4 regions of the Streptomyces sp. SAS_281 genome follow, and region 4 is predicted to be linked to each of the others. Evidence: riboswitches for the same ligand, from Rfam matches in the RefSeq annotation. Region 4 holds a riboswitch; each other region holds the start of a gene.

Region 1 (4,173 bases), on a different contig from region 4:
GCCCGAGCGGCCGACACTGTCGGAATTCTTACGGGAAAGCCGCGGCCCCCCGCATGGGGCGCCGCGGCTTTTACGTGCGCGGGGCGAAGTCATGGCAGCCCGGAAAGAAGAAAGCGGGCGGCCACGCCTCCCGGCTTTTGCACGCGTTTCTACGCGCGCCTTTCTTTGTTTGTACGCGCCCTTTGTTAATTCCGGCCGCTCGCGGTGTGTACGGCAGGTTGCGAAGCCCTCACACGGCCGGCCCGGGGCACGGTCGCGGGGCCGGCGACGCGGCGGAGCCGATGCGCGGCGCCATGGCGTTCGGCGAGCTGCGCGGCCAGCGCCCGCGCCCGCTCGGCGTCCCGGCGCGCCACGGCGTCCACGAGGGCCCCGTGTTCGGCCCAGGCTTCGGCCGGGCGGGCCGGCTGGTCGACCGCGTACATCCAGGCGATCTTGTGGCGGAGCTGGGTGAGCAGGGCGATGAGGCCAGGGCTGCCGGATGCCTGGGCCAGCGTCTCGTGGAACCAGGCGGCCAGGGAGCGCAGGTCCTCACCCTCGCCCCGGCGGGCCCGCTCCTGACCGAGTCTGACCAGGCCGCGCAATACCTTGAGGTGGGCCTCCGTCCGGCGCTGGGCCGCGCGGGCGGCGCTCAGCGGTTCCAGCAGCATGCGGACTTCCAGCAGGTCGGCGGCCTCCTGTTCCGAGGGCTCGGCGACGCAGGCTCCGGCGTGTCTGCGGGTGACGACGAAACCCTCCGACTCCAGGGTGCGCAGCGCTTCCCGTACCGGGACGCGGGAGACCCCGTAACGCCGTGCGAGCACCTCCTCGGTGAGCCGGCTGCCTCGTTCGAAGACACCGGAGACGATGTCGTCACGGATTGCCGTGCATACCGAATGCGCCGGAACACGCATGTCCGAACCTCCGCCTCAATCCCCGCGAACAGCGGCCGATCGACACCTCTGGCGCGACTCTATTGCAATGCGCTCGCATTTCCGATGCCGGGCGGGAATTCATGAATATCTTTTGGCCGCGGCGGAGCGGCGGGAGGCGCACGGGGAGGTGCGGACACGGCGAAGGCCCCGGCGGGATGCCGGGGCCTTCGGTGTGGAGCCCGAGTCCGTCAGACGCTGACGCCGTGGGCGCGCAGATAGGCGACCGGGTCCATGTCGGAACCGTAGGAGGGCGTGGTCCGGGCCTCGAAGTGGAGGTGCGGGCCGGTGGAGTTGCCGGTCGAGCCGGAGAGCCCGATCTGCCGGCCGGCCGCGACGCTCTGGCCGACGGAGACGCCGATCGAGGAGAGGTGGCCGTACTGGGTGTACGTGCCGTCCGTCATCCGCAGCACGATGTTGTTTCCGTACGCCCCGCCCCAGCCGGCCTCCACGACCGTGCCGGCGCCGACGGCGACGACCGGGCTGCCGGACGCGGCGTGGAAGTCGATGCCGGAGTGGCTGCCGGACGACCAGAGCGAGCCGCTGGACTTGTAGCCGGTGGTCACGTACGAGCCGGCTACGGGCAGCCGGTAGGACGAGCCCAGCGCGGTGCGGGCGGAGGAGCGGCCGGCGCGGGCGGACGCCTCGCGGGCGGCCTTGGCCTTCGCCTTGGCCGCTGCCTTGGCCTTGGCAGCCTTCTCGGCGGCCTTCTTCTCGGCCGCCGCCTTCGCCTTGGCCGCCGCCTTCTTCTCGGCGGCCTCGGCCTGGTGCTGCTGTGCCTCGGCCTGGGCGTCGATCCGGTCGGCGAGGGTGTTCTCGATGGCGAGGAGCTGGGAGAGGCCGGTCTCGGTGGCGGCGGGGGCCGTACCGGCGTCGGCGGCGAGGGCCGGGGAGGCCAGGGAGCCGATGACACCGCCGGCGGCCAGCGTCGCGACGCCGACGGCCTTGGCGCCGGCACGCGTCAGGCGGCTCGGGGCACGGTGCTTCCCGGTGGCACGGGTGAACGCCATGGGGTGGCTGGTCCTTTCCTTCCTTCTCGCCTACCGGGTTAGCTGACGGGTTCGGAGCAGGAAGGTCTCCTACGGACGCCTCGCCCCTGACGGAGCGCGGGCATCCGATTCACCCCAGGGACTGCGTGGGTCCCCGGCTCCCCAGGCTCGCGCCTGACGGGGACTCGGCGATGGCTGCCCGGTACGTCACGGATGGGCGTACGAGTGGCGGACAGCGGACCCGACGCTAAGCGGACGGACTTCCCACCACCAAACGGACAAGGGGTTTTGTAGCGCATCCCACAGGGCGAGCCGGCCCCGTGGCGAGCGAAGGCGCACAGGGGCCGGAAGGTGCCCGGACGCGCAGAGGGCTCCGGCGCGTCCCCGCGCCGAAGCCCTCCTTCCCCGCCCAGCGGGCTGACCGACAGATCAGCCGGTGACGACCGACACCTCTCCGATGCCGAGCGCCCTGACCGGTTCCTCGATGCGCGAGGCGTCGCCGACCAGAACCGTGACCAGCCGGTCCACCGGGAAGGCGCTGACCACGGCCGCGGTCGCCTCCACCGTGCCGGTCTCGGCGAGACGGGCGTACAGCGTCGCCTGGTAGTCGTCCGGGAGGTGCTGCTCCACCTGGTCGGCGAGGGTGCCCGCGACGGAGGCCGCCGTCTCGAACTTCAGGGGCGCGACGCCCACGAGATTCTGCACGGCCGTCTCGCGCTCGGCGTCCGTCAGCCCCTCGGCGGCCAGCGTCCGCAGCACCTTCCAGAGGTCGTCCAGCGCCGGGCCGGTGGACTCGGTGTCCACGGAACCGCTGATGGCGAGCATCGCGGCGCCCGTCGCCCCCGAGGCGGAGTCGGCTGCGCCGGAGCGGAGCACCTGGGCGAAGGCCCGCACGCCGTAGGTGTACCCCTTCTCCTCGCGCAGCACCCGGTCGAGCCGGGAGGTCAGCGTGCCGCCCAGGCAGTAGGTACCGAGAACCTGGGCGGGCCACACGCTGTCGTGGCGGTCGGCGCCGATGCGCCCGATCAGCAACTGCGTCTGCACCGCGCCGGGACGGTCCACGATGATCACCCGGCCGGTGTCGTCGGCCGTGATCGGCGGGACGGGGCGGGGCTCGGAGGCGTCCCCGGACCAGTCGCCGATGGTCTCGGCGAGCAGCGCGTCCAGGTCGATGCCCGTGAGGTCGCCGACGACCACGGCGGTGGCGGTGGACGGACGGATGTGCGCGTCGTAGAAGGCGCGCACCGCGGCGGCGTCGATCCGCTCGATGGTCTTCTCGGTGCCCAGGCGCGGACGCGACATGCGGGCCGTGGCCGGGAAAAGCTCCTTGGAGAGCTGCTTGGCCGCGCGGCGGGCCGGGTTGGCGTGCTCGTGCGGGATCTCGTCCAGCCGGTTGCGCACCAGGCGCTCGATCTCGCTGTCGGCGAAGGCCGGCGCCCGCAGCGCCTCGGCGACGAGGCCGAGCGCCTTGGCCAGTCGGGAGGCCGGGACCTCCAGGGAGACCCGGACGCCGGGGTGGTCGGCATGGGCGTCGAGGGTGGCGCCGCACCGCTCCAGCTCGGCGGCGAACTCCTCGGCGCTCTGCTTGTCGGTGCCCTCGGACAGGGCGCGCGACATGATCGTGGCCACGCCGTCCAGACCCTCGGGCTCGGCGTCCAGGGGGGCGGCGAGGAAGATTTCCACGGCGACCACCTGCTGGCCGGGGCGGTGGCAGCGCAGGACGGTGAGGCCGTTGGGCAGGGAGCCCCGCTCGGGCGCGGGGAAGGCCCAGGGGCGGGCCACGCCGGGGGCGGGCTGCGGGTGGAACTCCATCGAAACTTCAGTCGCGGCAGCGTCGGTCACTGGTCCGCCCCTTCGTGCGCGTCGGTGTCGGTGGCGGCGTCGGCCTCTTCGGCGGCCTCGGCGGGCTCGACCGGTTCGTAGACCAGGACCGCCCGGTTGTCGGGCCGCAGCTGCGCCTGAGCGGCGGCCTTGACCTCCTCGGCGGTGACATCGAGGACCCGGTTCACGGCGGACAGCGCGAGCTGCGGGTCGCCGAACAGCACGGCGTAGCGGCACAGTTCGTCGGCGCGTCCCGCGACCGTGCCGAGGCGGTCCAGCCACTCGCGCTCCAACTGGGCCTGGGCGCGCTCCATCTCCTCCGCCGTGGGGCCCTCCTCGGCGAACCGGGCCAGCTCCTCGTCGACCGCGGTCTCGATCTCCGCCACCTCGACGCCGCCGGACGTCTTGACGTCCAGCCAGCCCAGGGAGGGCGCGCCGGCGAGCCGGAGCAGCCC
Region 2 (4,173 bases), on a different contig from region 4:
GTGACCTGGCAGGTGGTCCGGGCCCGCCGCAGGGAGCTGCGCTCCCTGGCCGTCGAGCTCCCCGCGTACGCCGAAGCCGGCTGGCTCACCCCCGACGAGCCCCGCGCCCTCGCCTCCATGCGGGCCCGCGCCCTCGCCAGGAACGCGGCGCGCCGACGGTACGCGGCGAGCGTCTCCAGCCATCAGCACCACCCGGCGCACGCGAAGGCCGGCGCCAAGGAGGCGAAGGAGCGCGGCAGGGCGGCGGCGCGTGCGGTCGCCGAGTACGAGGCGTTCGCGACGTCCCTCGCCTCCCTGCGCCGGCAGGCCGGACGGGGCAGGGCGGACCCGGACTTCGCCGCGCGCGAGCTGGAGCTGCTGCACCACCTGTGGCAGCGCCGCGAGATCGCGGGGCCGGCCCTCGCCTACGCGGCCCGGGCCACCCACCGTCGGCCGCCCGGCTACACGGCCGCCTGGCCGCCTGGCCGGCCGTACGCGGGCACCCCCACGCCGTACGCGTACGGCGGCCCGCCCCCGTACAACGGCAACCCGAACCCGTACAACAGTCCGTCCCCGTACCCGGCGCAGCCGTACGGCCAACAGCCCTACCGCCAACCGCCCTACACCTCACCGCCCTACACCGGCGGGCCACCGGCCTGACCCGTGTACGGGCCGGCGGCCTCCGCACGGGCGGAACGCGGGCTAGGCCGAGGCCGCCGTCAGCGTCGACAGCTCCTCGTCCGTCAGCTGGAGACCGGCGACCGCCAGCAGGGCGGGCAACTGGTCGACCGTGCGGGCGGAGGCGATCGGCGCGGCGACCGTCGGGCGGGAGGCGAGCCAGGCCAGGGCGACCGTGGCGATCTCGGCGTCCCGGTCCCGCGCCACCGTGTCGAGGGCGGCGAGCACCCGCCGGCCGCGCTCCGACTCCAGATGGCCGGCCGCGCTCCCGGCCCGGGCGCTGTCCACGGTCGTCCCCGGGCGGTACTTGCCGGTGAGGAAGCCGGCGGCCAGCGCGAAGTACGGGACGGCCGCGAGCCCCGCGTCGGCGGCGGTGTCCTGGAGCTCACCCTCGTAGGTGTCCCGCGAGACGAGGTTGTAGTGCGGCTGGAGCGCCACGTAGCGGGCCAGGCCCTCGCGTTCGGAGAACGCGAGCGAGGCGCGCAGCCGGGCGGGGCTGATGTTGGAGGCGGCGATCTCGCGGACCTTGCCCTCCTTCACCAGCTCGTCGAGGGCGGTGATGATCTCCTCGACCGGGACGGTCTCGTCATCGAAGTGTGTGTAGTACAGATCGATGTGGTCCGTGCCGAGCCGGCGCAGCGACTCCTCGGCGGCCGACTTGATCGTCGGCGCCGAGAGGCCCTTGTAGCCGGGGAGGGCGCCGACCTTGGTGGCCACCACGACGTCGGACCGGTTGCCGCGCGACGCGAGCCACTTGCCGATGACGGTCTCCGACTCGCCGCCCTCGTTGCCGGGAACCCAGTGCGAGTAGGCGTCGGCGGTGTCCACGAAGTTGCCGCCGGCCGCCGCGTACGCGTCGAGGACGGCGAAGGACCGCTCCTCGTCCGCGGTCCAGCCGAAGACGTTTCCACCGAGGCAGAGCGGGAAGACCTGGAGGCCGGACGGGCCGAGATTACGCAGTGAAGTCATAGGGGGAACAACGGTTTCCACCCGCTCCGCTATTCCGTGCCCCGTACATCCAGCAGGCTGCGCCCACGCGGACCGGCGGCCCTGACGTCGGGGGGTGTGCGTCAGGGCTGCCGGGGTTCGGACGGCCGCGTACGGGAAAGGGCCGGGTCCTTCGGGGGAAACGGACCTCAGACGGTCAGACCGCGGGCGCGCAGCCAGGCCATCGGGTCGATACCGGTGCCGTCCGGGGTGTGGACCTCCAGGTGGAGGTGCGGGCCGGTCACGTTTCCGGTCGCGCCGACGCGGCCGATGGTGTCACCGGTGGTGACCTTCTGGCCGACCGTGACGCCGATCGAGGACTGGTGGCAGAACCACAGCTCGGTACCGTCCTCCAGCTCCAGCACCGTGCGGTATCCGTAGGCGCCGGACCAGCCGGCCGACTTGATGGTGCCGGTGTGGATGGCCTTGATCGGGGTACCGGTCGGAGCCGCGAAGTCGAGGCCCGTGTGGTAGCCCGAGGACCACATCGATCCGGCCTCGCCGAACGTCGAGGTGATCGTGTACGAGGAGGTGGGGATGGCGTAGCTGGCGGCGAGCTTGGCCAGGCGCAGGGCCTCGGCCTTCTTCTTCGCGGCCTCCTCCGCCTTCTTCTTCTCGGCGGCGGCCTTGGCCTCGGCCTCGTCCTGCTGCTTCTTCGCCTCGGCGGCGGCCTTCTCGGCAGCCGCCTTCTCCTCGGCCGCCTTCGCCTCGGCGTCGGCGGCGCCCTGCTGCTGTTCGGCCTGCTGGAGGATGCGGGCGCGCAGCGCCTCGCCGGCGTCCGTGGTGCCCTGCTCGGCCTCGGCGGTGGTGATGCCGGCGGTGGTCAGCGGTGCGGCGGCGGTGGCGGTCGCGGGGGTTTCGGCCTCGCTCTCGCCGGAGAACAACGCACCTACGCCGGGAAGGGACTTGGCGTCGGGGAGATTGTCCGCGATGGAATCGGGAAGAGAGATGGAGACCGGCGGTTTGCTCTGCGCGGTGGCCATGCCGCCCGCGCCGACGGCCGCGATGACACCGACGCCGAGGACGGTGGAGCTACGGGCCAGACCATTGCGCTGCTTGGCGACACGGTGCTTGCCACGAACGGGACGGACGGACTCCTCGGTGGGGTTCCATTCCTCCCAGGCCCGCTCGGAGTCGGCGTCGTCGGCGCGGAAACCGCTGCCGAAAACGGCACCGGTGCCGAAGCCGTTGCCCCGATCGGTCACGTAGTCGCTTCCCTGTTCCGGCATGTACGCGGCGCCGGGAACGGACACGGAGTCGGCACCGTATTCGGGCACGAACCGGGAAGGTGATTCGGGGGCAGGCTTGTTGGACGCCACGCGGGCGCACTCCTTTCCTTCCTTCTCGCCTACCGGGTTAGCTGACGGGTTCGGAGCAGGAAGGTCTCCTACGGACCCCTCCGCCTCTTGTGAAGACGAAGATGCCCGATTCACCCCATGTAGGTGGTTCCCCGGTTCCCTTGCGGAATTCGGCGCACGCGCGCGGCGCCGCCCCTGACGACGGCTGGGACAACCGCGCTGCGTTATCGAACGTTAATAGACAGACGGGTCCGATTCCAAGCTGTTCCCACTGATCGTTCACGCGCACGGCCTGGACTTTACGGGACACAACCGGGTGGAACCGGGCGAGTTGATCGGCGTCCAACCACTACGCGTTTTCTGACGTTGCGTCAACTGTTATGCGGAGCGGCGCCCCTCAGTCACCCAGCGTGGCACCCCGCTTGACGATCTTCACCGTCCTGCGCCGGTCCGGCTGCCCCTTCGCCGGCCGGGCCACCGCGAGCAGCGCCATGTCGTCGGTCGACTCGCCCCCCGTATGCAGGCGTACGTCGTCGGTCAGCGCGGACAACAGCTCCTCAGGGCCGGGGAAGAGGCGCCCGCGCAGCCGCTCCGCAGGGTCGTAGAAGACACCGCCGGCGTCCCGCGCCTCCGACAGACCGTCCGTGTAGAACAGCAGCGTCCCGCCGGCCGGCAGCTCCCAGTCGTCCGAGCGGTCCGGCCTCACCCCCAGGTCCATGCCCAACGGAAGCGCGGGCTCCGAGGGCGTCAGCGACTCCACCGCCCCGTCCCCGTGCAGCAGCAGCGGGTCCGGATGGCCGCGGTTCACCATCCGCACGACCTGCGCACCCGGCGGGATCTCCGCGAGCACCGCGGTCACGAACCCCTCGAACGCGTCCAGATTGCTCCGCCGCACCGACTCACGCGCCAGCGCACGCTCCAACCGCTGCGCCACGCCCTCCAGCGACTTCTCCTGCTCCGCCGCCTCCCGGAACGCCCCGATCACCACCGCCACCGCGCCGACCGCCTCCAGCCCCTTCCCGCGCACGTCCCCCAGCACCAGCCGTACGCCGTACGGAGTGTCAGCGGCCGCGAAGAGGTCACCCCCGACGAACTCGTCCGCCTGCGCCGCCTCGTACCGCGCGGCCACCTGGAGTCCGCCGATCCGCTCGGGCGGCGCGGGCAGCACGGCCCGCATGGCCGTCTCGGCGATGATCCGGGCGGACGCCAACTGGTCGCTGCCGCGCCGCAC
Region 3 (4,173 bases), on a different contig from region 4:
CGGACGCCGCCGACGACCTTGTAGGGCAGGCCGACGCGGATGAAGATCTCCTCGAAGACACGGGACTGCGCGTTCGTCCGGTAGAAGACGGCGACTTCGCCGGCCTTCGCGTCGCCCGCGTCGGTGAGGCGGTCGATCTCCTCGGCGACGAACTGCGCCTCGTCGTGCTCGGTGTCCGCGACGTAGCCCGTGATGCGGGCGCCGCTGCCGGCCTTGGTCCAGAGGTTCTTGGGGCGGCGGCTCTCGTTGCGCTCGATGACCGCGTTGGCGGCGGACAGGATCGTCTGGGTGGAGCGGTAGTTCTGCTCGAGAAGGATCGTCGTCGCGTCCGGGTAGTCCTCCTCGAACTGGAGGATGTTGCGGATGGTCGCGCCCCGGAAGGCGTAGATCGACTGGTCCGCGTCACCCACGACGCACAGCTCGGCGGGGGCGTTCTCGGGGCCGGCCGGGCCGACCAGCTCGCGTACCAGCGTGTACTGGGCGTGGTTGGTGTCCTGGTACTCGTCCACGAGGACGTGCCGGAAGCGGCGGCGGTAGTGCTCGGCGACGTCGGGGAACGCCTGGAGCAGGTGGACCGTCGTCATGATGATGTCGTCGAAGTCCAGCGCGTTGGCCTCGCGCAGCCGGGCCTGGTACATCGCGTACGCCTGGGCGAGCGTCTTCTCGAAGCCGTCGGACGCCTGGCCCGCGAAGGTCTCCTCGTCGATGAGCTCGTTCTTGAGGTTGGAGACCTTGGCGGTGAAGGACTTCGGCGGGTAGCGCTTCGGGTCCAGCTCCAGGTCGCGGCAGACCAGGGCCATGAGCCGCTTGGAGTCGGCCGCGTCGTAGATCGAGAACGAGGAGGTGAAGCCGAGCTTCTTCGACTCGCGGCGCAGGATGCGGACGCAGGCGCTGTGGAAGGTCATGACCCACATCGCGTTGGCCCGGGGCCCGACCAGCTGCTCGACGCGCTCCTTCATCTCGCCCGCGGCCTTGTTGGTGAAGGTGATCGCCAGGATCTGGCCGGGGTGGACGCCCCGCTCGGCCAGCAGGTGGGCGATGCGGTGGGTGAGCACCCTGGTCTTGCCGGACCCGGCGCCGGCGACGATGAGCAGGGGCGACCCGGCGTGCACGACGGCGGCGCGCTGCTCGGTGTTCAGCCCGTCGAGCAGCGCCTCCGGGTCGATGACGGGGCGGTGCGCGCCGTCGCGGTAGTACGCGTCACGGGGCGGCGGGGGCCCGTCGAACACGCCCGCGAACAGGTCCTCCGGCACCGCTTCGGGTGCGGAGTCCTCGGGGGGCGGCGGGGGCGCGTCCTCCTCCTGCTGGAGGCCGGCCAGGAAACTGTCGTCAAAGAGGCTGCTCATCGCTGTCCGAGTCTAAGGCGCCCGACTGACACCCGGCCCCGCTCCGAAAAGGTCACGGAAATGTATCGGGCATATCGAACACCAACCTTCACAGCGGCCCCATGCGTTGGCTAGCGTGCACGTTCGGACGGCCCGTACCCCCAGAGGCGACCCACGCCGAGCGGGCCGCCACGCCGAATCCGGGCCCGCCCGGAACCGGGGACCCACACGCAGTACCGGGGTGAATCGGTCCTTCCCCACCGGACCGTAGGGCAGCCTTCCGTTCCGCCCGAACCCGACAGCTAACCCGGTAGGCGGTCCACGGAAGGAGATGCCGGCCTTGGCGTCGCATCGCAAACCGCGCACCCGGGTGCGCTCCACCGTCCCCGCCGTCGGGCTGACCTCGGCCGCGCTGGCCTCGGTGACCCTGCTGTCCTCGCAGAGCGCGATGGCCGCGCCCACGCCGAAGCCGAGCATCGAGGAAGTCCAGCAGAAGGTGGACGACCTCTACCGGCAGGCCGGCAACGCGACCCAGAAGTACAACCAGGCCAAGGAGGCCACGGACAAGCAGAAGTCCAAGGTCGACACGCTGCTCGACGACGTGGCCAAGCGCACCGAGAAGCTGAACGCCGCCCGCAGGACGCTGGGCAACTACGCCGCCGCCCAGTACCGCAACGGCGGCCTCGCGCCGACCGCCACCTTCTTCCTGGCCGACGACCCGCAGTCGTTCTTCGACCAGACCCACCTCATGGACCGCATGGCCGAGCGCCAGCAGCAGGCGGTCACGGAGTTCCGTACGCAGCAGACGAAGGCGTCCGAGCAGCGCGCCACGGCCGTGGAGAGCCTGGAGACGCTGACCGAGTCGCAGGCCGCGCTGCGCACCAGCAAGCAGAACGTCCAGACGAAGCTGACCGAGGCCCGGACGCTGCTGTCGAAGCTGACCGCCGAGGAGAAGGCGCGCCTGGCGGAGCTGGAACGCAAGAAAGAGGCGGAGGCGAAGCGGAAGGCGGCGGAGCTGGCGAAGAAGCAGGCCGCCGCCAGGAAGGAGGCCGAGCGGAAGGCCGAGGAGTCGGGCGGGAGCGGTACGGAGACGGGCTCGGGTTCCACCGCCGGCACCGGCTCCGGCACCGGCACCGGCTCCGGCACCAGCGCGTCCACGAAGGCGGAGAAGGTCCTCGCGTTCGCCCGCGCCCAGATCGGCAAGCCGTACGTCTGGGGGGCGACCGGCCCCGCCTCGTACGACTGCTCGGGGCTGACGCAGGCGGCCTGGAAGGCGGCGGGCGTCGACATCCCGCGCACCACCTGGGACCAGGTGAACGTCGGCACGCGAGTCGCCACGGCCGACCTGCAACCCGGTGACCTGGTGTTCTTCTACGACGACATCAGCCACGTCGGGATCTACAAGGGCGACGGGATGATGATCCACGCGCCGAAGCCCGGGGCGAACGTGCGCGAGGAGTCGATCTACTACATGCCGATCTACGGGAGTGTCCGCCCCGCCTGACCGGGGAGGAGGGGCGGCCCGCGCGCGGGCCGGCCCTCCCGCGTACCGCCGCCGCTCAGGTCCAGAGCGTGGCGATGAAGATGTTCGCCAGGGTCAGCGCGCCGACCGCCGCGAAGAACCCCTTCTCGACCTTCTCCTCGTCCCGCTTGACGTAGACGAGCCCCAGGATCACGACCAGGAACAGCAGCTTGATCCCGATCTTGACGTTGTTCACGGGGTGGTCGTCGGCCTGGTCCAGGCCGACCAGGGCGATGCCGGTGACGAGCATGGTCAGCGCGCCGTGCAGCATGCCGGGGACGAAGCGGGCGGTGCCGGCCTTCATCGCCTTCATCTGACCGAGGAAGCCGCCGAGCAGGGCGGCGATGCCGATGATGTGCAGGGCGACGACGAAATCGATGAGTACGCGCATGGTTCCGCACCCTAGAGCCCTCCCGCCGGATCGCTCCGGGCAGGGTGGGGCCTACGGGCCGCTTGAATGATGAATGCACTTTTTGCCTGATTCTGTGACCCTTTTTCCGGTCATTCATGTTTCAAAGACGGCCATCCGGCGACAATGCCACGCCAAGAGCGGGCAATAGCAGTCATAACGACACCTTCCCGTGACCTCGGATTAGCGTCCCTTCCCGGTGGCCGCGGACCAGGACCCTCCTCGCCGGCCACCGGAGGAACCCCGCCGGTACACCCCGCCGGGCCGTCGCACGGAAGGACGCCCGCCCCCGTGGCAGCGCATCGCAAACCCAGGCAGCGCCTCACCACCGCCTCCGCGGCCCGAACCGCCGCGGCGACCCTCGCCGTCGCCGGAGCCGCGACGGCCGCCGTGCTGCCGGGAGCCGCGCACGCGGACCCCGCGCCCACCGCACGGCAGGTCAAGGCCCAGGTGGACCGGCTGTACCGGGAGGCGGAGGTCGCCACCGAGAAGTACAACGGCGCGAAGTCCGAGGCGACCGCCGCCGCCAAGTCGGTCGACGCCCTGCGCGACGAGGCCGCCCGCAGGACCGCCCGCCTCAACAGCGCCCGCGACGTGCTCGGCGCGTACGCCGCCGCGCAGTACCGCTCCGCCGGGATCGACCCCTCCGTGCAGCTGGCGCTCTCCTCCGACCCCGACCAGTACCTGCGCCGCGCCACCTACGCGGAGCAGGCCGGCGAGCGCCGGGCCGCCGAGGTGCGCTCGGTGCGCCGCCAGGTCGCGGAGATCGCCCAGGTACGCGCCGAGGCGGCCGGGAAGCTCACCGAGCTGGCCGCCCGGCAGGCCGCCCTGAAGGAGCACCGGGCGACCGTCCGCGCCAAGCTGGCCGAGGCCCGCCGTCTGCTCGCCCGCCTCACCCCGGCCGAGCGCACCGCCTA
Region 4 (4,173 bases):
ACGGAGGCGGGGGATACCCGCGGGGGGCGTCAGCCCTTGAAGCGCGGGAACGCCGAGCGGCCCGCGTACACCGCGGCGTCGTCGAGGATCTCCTCGATGCGCAGCAGCTGGTTGTACTTGGCGACGCGGTCCGAGCGGGCCGGGGCGCCGGTCTTGATCTGACCGCAGTTCACGGCGACCGCGAGGTCGGCGATGGTGACGTCCTCGGTCTCGCCGGAGCGGTGCGACATCATGCACTTGAAGCCGTTGCGCTGGGCCAGCTCGACGGCGTCCAGGGTCTCGGTCAGCGAACCGATCTGGTTGACCTTGACGAGCAGGGCGTTGGCGGAGCCCTCCTCGATGCCGCGGGCCAGACGCTCCGGGTTGGTGACGAAGAGGTCGTCGCCGACGATCTGGACCTTGGCGCCCAGCTTGTCGGTGATGACCTTCCAGCCGGCCCAGTCGTCCTCGTACAGCGGGTCCTCGATGGAGACCAGCGGGTACGCGGAGACGAGCTCCTCGTAGTACTCGGTCATCTCGGCGGCCGAGCGGGACTTGCCCTCGAACTCGTACGAGCCGTCCTTGTAGAACTCCGAGGCGGCGACGTCGAGCGCGAGCGCGATGTCCTTGCCCGGGGCGTAACCGGCCTCCTTGATGGCCTCGATGATGAGGTCGAGGGCGGCGCGGTTGGACTCCAGGTTCGGCGCGAAGCCGCCCTCGTCGCCGAGGCCGGTGGAGAGGCCCTTGGTCTTCAGGACCTTCTTCAGCGTGTGGTAGACCTCGGCGCCCCAGCGCAGCGCCTCGGAGAAGGACTCGGCGCCGATGGGCGCGATCATGAACTCCTGGATGTCCACGTTGGAGTCGGCGTGCGAGCCGCCGTTCAGGATGTTCATCATCGGAACGGGCAGCAGGTGCGCGTTCGGGCCGCCGAGGTAGCGGAACAGCGGGAGGTCGCTGGCCTCGGAGGCGGCGTGGGCGACGGCGAGGGAGACGCCGAGGATGGCGTTGGCGCCGAGCGAGCCCTTGTTCTCCGTGGCGTCCAGGTCGAACATCGCCTGGTCGATGAGGCGCTGCTCGGTGGCGTCGTAGCCGACGAGCTCCGGGCCGATCTGCTCGATCACGGCGAGGACGGCCTTCTCGACGCCCTTGCCCTGGTAGCGGTTGGGGTCGCCGTCACGAAGCTCAATGGCCTCGAACGCGCCGGTGGAGGCGCCGGACGGAACAGCAGCACGACCGGTGCTGCCGTCGTCGAGGCCGACCTCGACCTCGACCGTGGGGTTGCCCCGGGAGTCGAGGATTTCCCGGGCTACGACGACGTCGATGGACGGCACGAGGCATCTCCTTCTGGGATATGACGCTGGTTGTGCAGGGTCGCTTTGGCCTTGCCACAAGAGCCTAACCGGCCCGGCCGTCTGCGTCGGCCGACCGCCCGTCCCCTGGGACGAAAAAGGACCCAAGGGCAGGCATACCGGGGCGAACGGCCAAATAATTACCGGCCGGTAACTACAACAGTTGAACGATCACAGGGACCGTCCGGCACCGGAACCGGCGTGCCCCGGCCCGGCACACACGGGGGGAGAGTGCGTGCCGGGCCGGGGCGGTCCGAGCGATCAGCGAGGAGGGATCGCGGTTACTTCGTCAGGTGGAGCTGCTGGCCCGGGTAGATCAGGTCGGCGTCCTGGACGATGTCCTTGTTCAGCTTGAAGAGCTGCTCCCAGCCACCCTTGACGTGGTGGTCGGCGGCGATCCTGCTCAGCGTGTCACCGGTGACGACCTTGTACTCGCCGTCACCCTTGGCGACCTTCTTGCCGGTGGGGGTGGTGACCGTCTTCTTCGGGGCGTCCGAGCGGTCGGAGCGGTTGGTGGCCGGAGCCTCGCTGCGCTCGGCCTTCTTCGGGGCGGCCTCCTGCTTGGGGGCGGCCTCCTGCTTGGCGGCACCGGAACCGGCGTCGACGCCCGGGTCGACACCGTCGTTGGTCAGGTTGCCGGCGCCGGCGCAGGACCAGGCACCCGGGCCCTGCATGTCGAGGAGCTTCTCGGCGGTGGCGATCTGCTGGGCCTTGGTGGCCAGGTCGGCGCGGGCCGCGTACTGCGTACCGCCGGCGGCGGCCCAGCTGGACTGGGAGAACTGCAGGCCGCCGTAGTAGCCGTTGCCGGTGTTGATCGACCAGTTGCCGCCGGACTCGCACTGGGCGACGGCGTCCCACGTGGCGACGGAGGCGGCGGAGGCGTTGGTGGCGCCCATCAGCGGCACGGCGACGGCGGCACCGGCGACACCGGCGAGCGTGGCGACACGGACGGCCTTGGAGGGGCGGCGGTGCTTGTTGCCCTTGCGGTTGAGCAGCATCGAGTCTTCTCCTCACCGACGCCTGCGAGGTGAGCTGTCGGGTTCGGGCCAAGTGAGTTGCCCGGCCGCGCCCCTGGCGCGACTTCACCCCTAGCCGGTCCTGTACGTCTCCCGACGATCAGGCCCAGCGCCTACCTGGGTCCCCCGCTCCTGCCTACGGCGCTTTCGCGTCTGTTCCCTTCGACCGACGGCAGGATTCGGCGTGACGGTCGACGGGGCCCGCGGTGCGAGCGGTTACGACCGTAATCACACCCAACGGTCATATTCAAAGAAGGACATACCGGATAATCATCCCGTAAGAGCATCCCATCAACCCCTGTTTACGCAGGTCGGAGCGGATGCGGCGGGACCTCCCGGACAAGAAGCATCAGTTCACGCAAAGAGACCCATGTCTCACTCGGTCAAAAGTGGGACATGGGCCTCTTAAACCACCCAAAGCACAAGGGCCTCTAACGGCTCATCCGGCGTTCTCGGCGGCCTTGTCCGGGCCCGCGTCATCCAGGCCCAGATCGAGGTTCTGGCCGGGCAGGATGAGGTCCGGGTCGGAGCCCACCTCGCCCTTGTTCGCCTCGTACAGCCCGGGCCAGCCGCCGGGCAGGTCCTGCGCGTCGGCGATCGCCCAGAGGTTGTCGCCCGGCCGTACGGTGTACGTGCCGTCAGCCGGCCCCGCGGCGCTGTCGCGTGCGTCGCCGTCACCTCGCGAGGCGTGCCGGCCCTCGTCGCGCCCCTCGGCCGTCCCTCCGGCCTCGTCGGCGGCTGGGGCGCCCCGGTGCTTGCCGCCCTTCGCCCGCGCGTCGTCCGTCGCACTGCCGGACGGGTCCGCGGAGGGGTCGGCCGGGGGCGTGGCCGTCGGGTCGCCCGGGGCGGACGGGTCGGCGGACGGGGTGCCGGAGGGGTCGGCCGACGGGGAGGCGGACGCCTCGCCCTTGCCGCTCTCCTCGGCGCTCCGGCCCGCGTGCTTGCCGGAGCTCCTGGCGGCCTCCTTGCCCGTGGCGGCCGCGCCGGACGCCTCGCCCGAGGGGGTGGCCGACGAGCCCGAGGACGCGTCGTCCACCGGGTCGGTGCCGAGACCGGCGTCCAGGCCCGCGTCGGCGCTCCGGGCAGGCTCGTCCGCGTTCTCGTCGCCCGGGTCCACGTCCGCCTTGCCCGCGCTCTTGGTGAGCCCGGAGATCACCGCACAGCTGGGCCACGCCGTGGGGCCCTTGGCGGCCAGCACGCGCTCGGCGACCGCGATCTGCTGCGAGCGGCTGGCGAGGTCGGCGCGCTCGGCGTACGCCTCACCGCCGTACGCCTTCCACAGCTCCGGCGTGAACTGGAGACCGCCGTAGGAGCCGTTGCCGAGGTCGGCGCTCCACATCCCGCCGCTCTCGCAGTCGGCCACCCGGTCCCAGGTCCCGGTGTCCGCGGCGTGCGCGCTCGCCGCGCCGAGCAGCGGGATGGCGATGGCCGAGCCCGTGACGCCTGCGGCGACCACGATGGCGGGTGCCTGACGAGGGCGGCGGTGTCTGCCGTTCGCGGAGCCCATGGGAGATGCCTTCCGTGTGACTGACAAGCGACTGGTGAGTCGAACGGTGAACCTAGCGAAACTCGAACGTGAGTCACAAGTCGATGCAGCGCAGATCACGTGAAAGTCACAGAGTTGACAGGGTGTCACTTTCCTCGGCGCGCTCCCCCGGCGTGAACCGCACCGGCAGGGTGCGCAATCCGCGCATGATGAGCCCGCCACGCCATCGCAAATCGGCTGATTCTCCCGCAAGTCGCAGGTCGGGAAGGCGTGTCAGCAGAGTCGCGAGCGCGGCCTGTCCCTCCAGCCGGGCGAGCGGCGCTCCCAGACAGTAATGAATGCC

Evidence for each region. Region 4 has a riboswitch for cyclic di-AMP ahead of ACN6LM_RS25870 (transglycosylase family protein). Riboswitches for the same ligand answer to the same signal wherever they lie in the genome.
Region 1: it holds a riboswitch for cyclic di-AMP, as region 4 does, so the genes downstream of both, ACN6LM_RS00230 (M23 family metallopeptidase) here and ACN6LM_RS25870 (transglycosylase family protein) in region 4, are expected to answer to the same signal.
Region 2: it holds a riboswitch for cyclic di-AMP, as region 4 does, so the genes downstream of both, ACN6LM_RS15895 (M23 family metallopeptidase) here and ACN6LM_RS25870 (transglycosylase family protein) in region 4, are expected to answer to the same signal.
Region 3: it holds a riboswitch for cyclic di-AMP, as region 4 does, so the genes downstream of both, ACN6LM_RS13175 (NlpC/P60 family protein) here and ACN6LM_RS25870 (transglycosylase family protein) in region 4, are expected to answer to the same signal.

What each region holds. Positions count from the first base shown of each region.
Region 1 covers NZ_JBMNDO010000001.1:55,401-59,573, reverse strand. Annotated here, with positions in the region: gene ACN6LM_RS00235 (GntR family transcriptional regulator) at 186-890, opposite strand; gene ACN6LM_RS00230 (M23 family metallopeptidase) at 1,100-1,918, opposite strand; cyclic di-AMP (ydaO/yuaA leader) riboswitch at 1,932-2,098, opposite strand; gene ACN6LM_RS00225 (M16 family metallopeptidase) at 2,327-3,709, opposite strand; gene ACN6LM_RS00220 (M16 family metallopeptidase) at 3,736-4,173, opposite strand, start outside.
Region 2 covers NZ_JBMNDO010000035.1:21,111-25,283, forward strand. Annotated here, with positions in the region: gene ACN6LM_RS15885 (PrsW family glutamic-type intramembrane protease) at 1-639, shown strand, start outside; gene ACN6LM_RS15890 (aldo/keto reductase) at 682-1,626, opposite strand; gene ACN6LM_RS15895 (M23 family metallopeptidase) at 1,794-2,963, opposite strand; cyclic di-AMP (ydaO/yuaA leader) riboswitch at 2,975-3,128, opposite strand; gene ACN6LM_RS15900 (PP2C family protein-serine/threonine phosphatase) at 3,340-4,173, opposite strand, start outside.
Region 3 covers NZ_JBMNDO010000028.1:1,178-5,350, forward strand. Annotated here, with positions in the region: gene pcrA (DNA helicase PcrA) at 1-1,346, opposite strand, end outside; cyclic di-AMP (ydaO/yuaA leader) riboswitch at 1,508-1,658, shown strand; gene ACN6LM_RS13175 (NlpC/P60 family protein) at 1,657-2,829, shown strand; gene ACN6LM_RS13180 (hypothetical protein) at 2,885-3,238, opposite strand; gene ACN6LM_RS13185 (NlpC/P60 family protein) at 3,548-4,173, shown strand, end outside.
Region 4 covers NZ_JBMNDO010000079.1:15,987-20,159, forward strand. Annotated here, with positions in the region: gene eno (phosphopyruvate hydratase) at 30-1,310, opposite strand; gene ACN6LM_RS25870 (transglycosylase family protein) at 1,610-2,326, opposite strand; cyclic di-AMP (ydaO/yuaA leader) riboswitch at 2,331-2,498, opposite strand; gene ACN6LM_RS25875 (transglycosylase family protein) at 2,784-3,851, opposite strand; gene ACN6LM_RS25880 (cytochrome P450 family protein) at 3,958-4,173, opposite strand, start outside.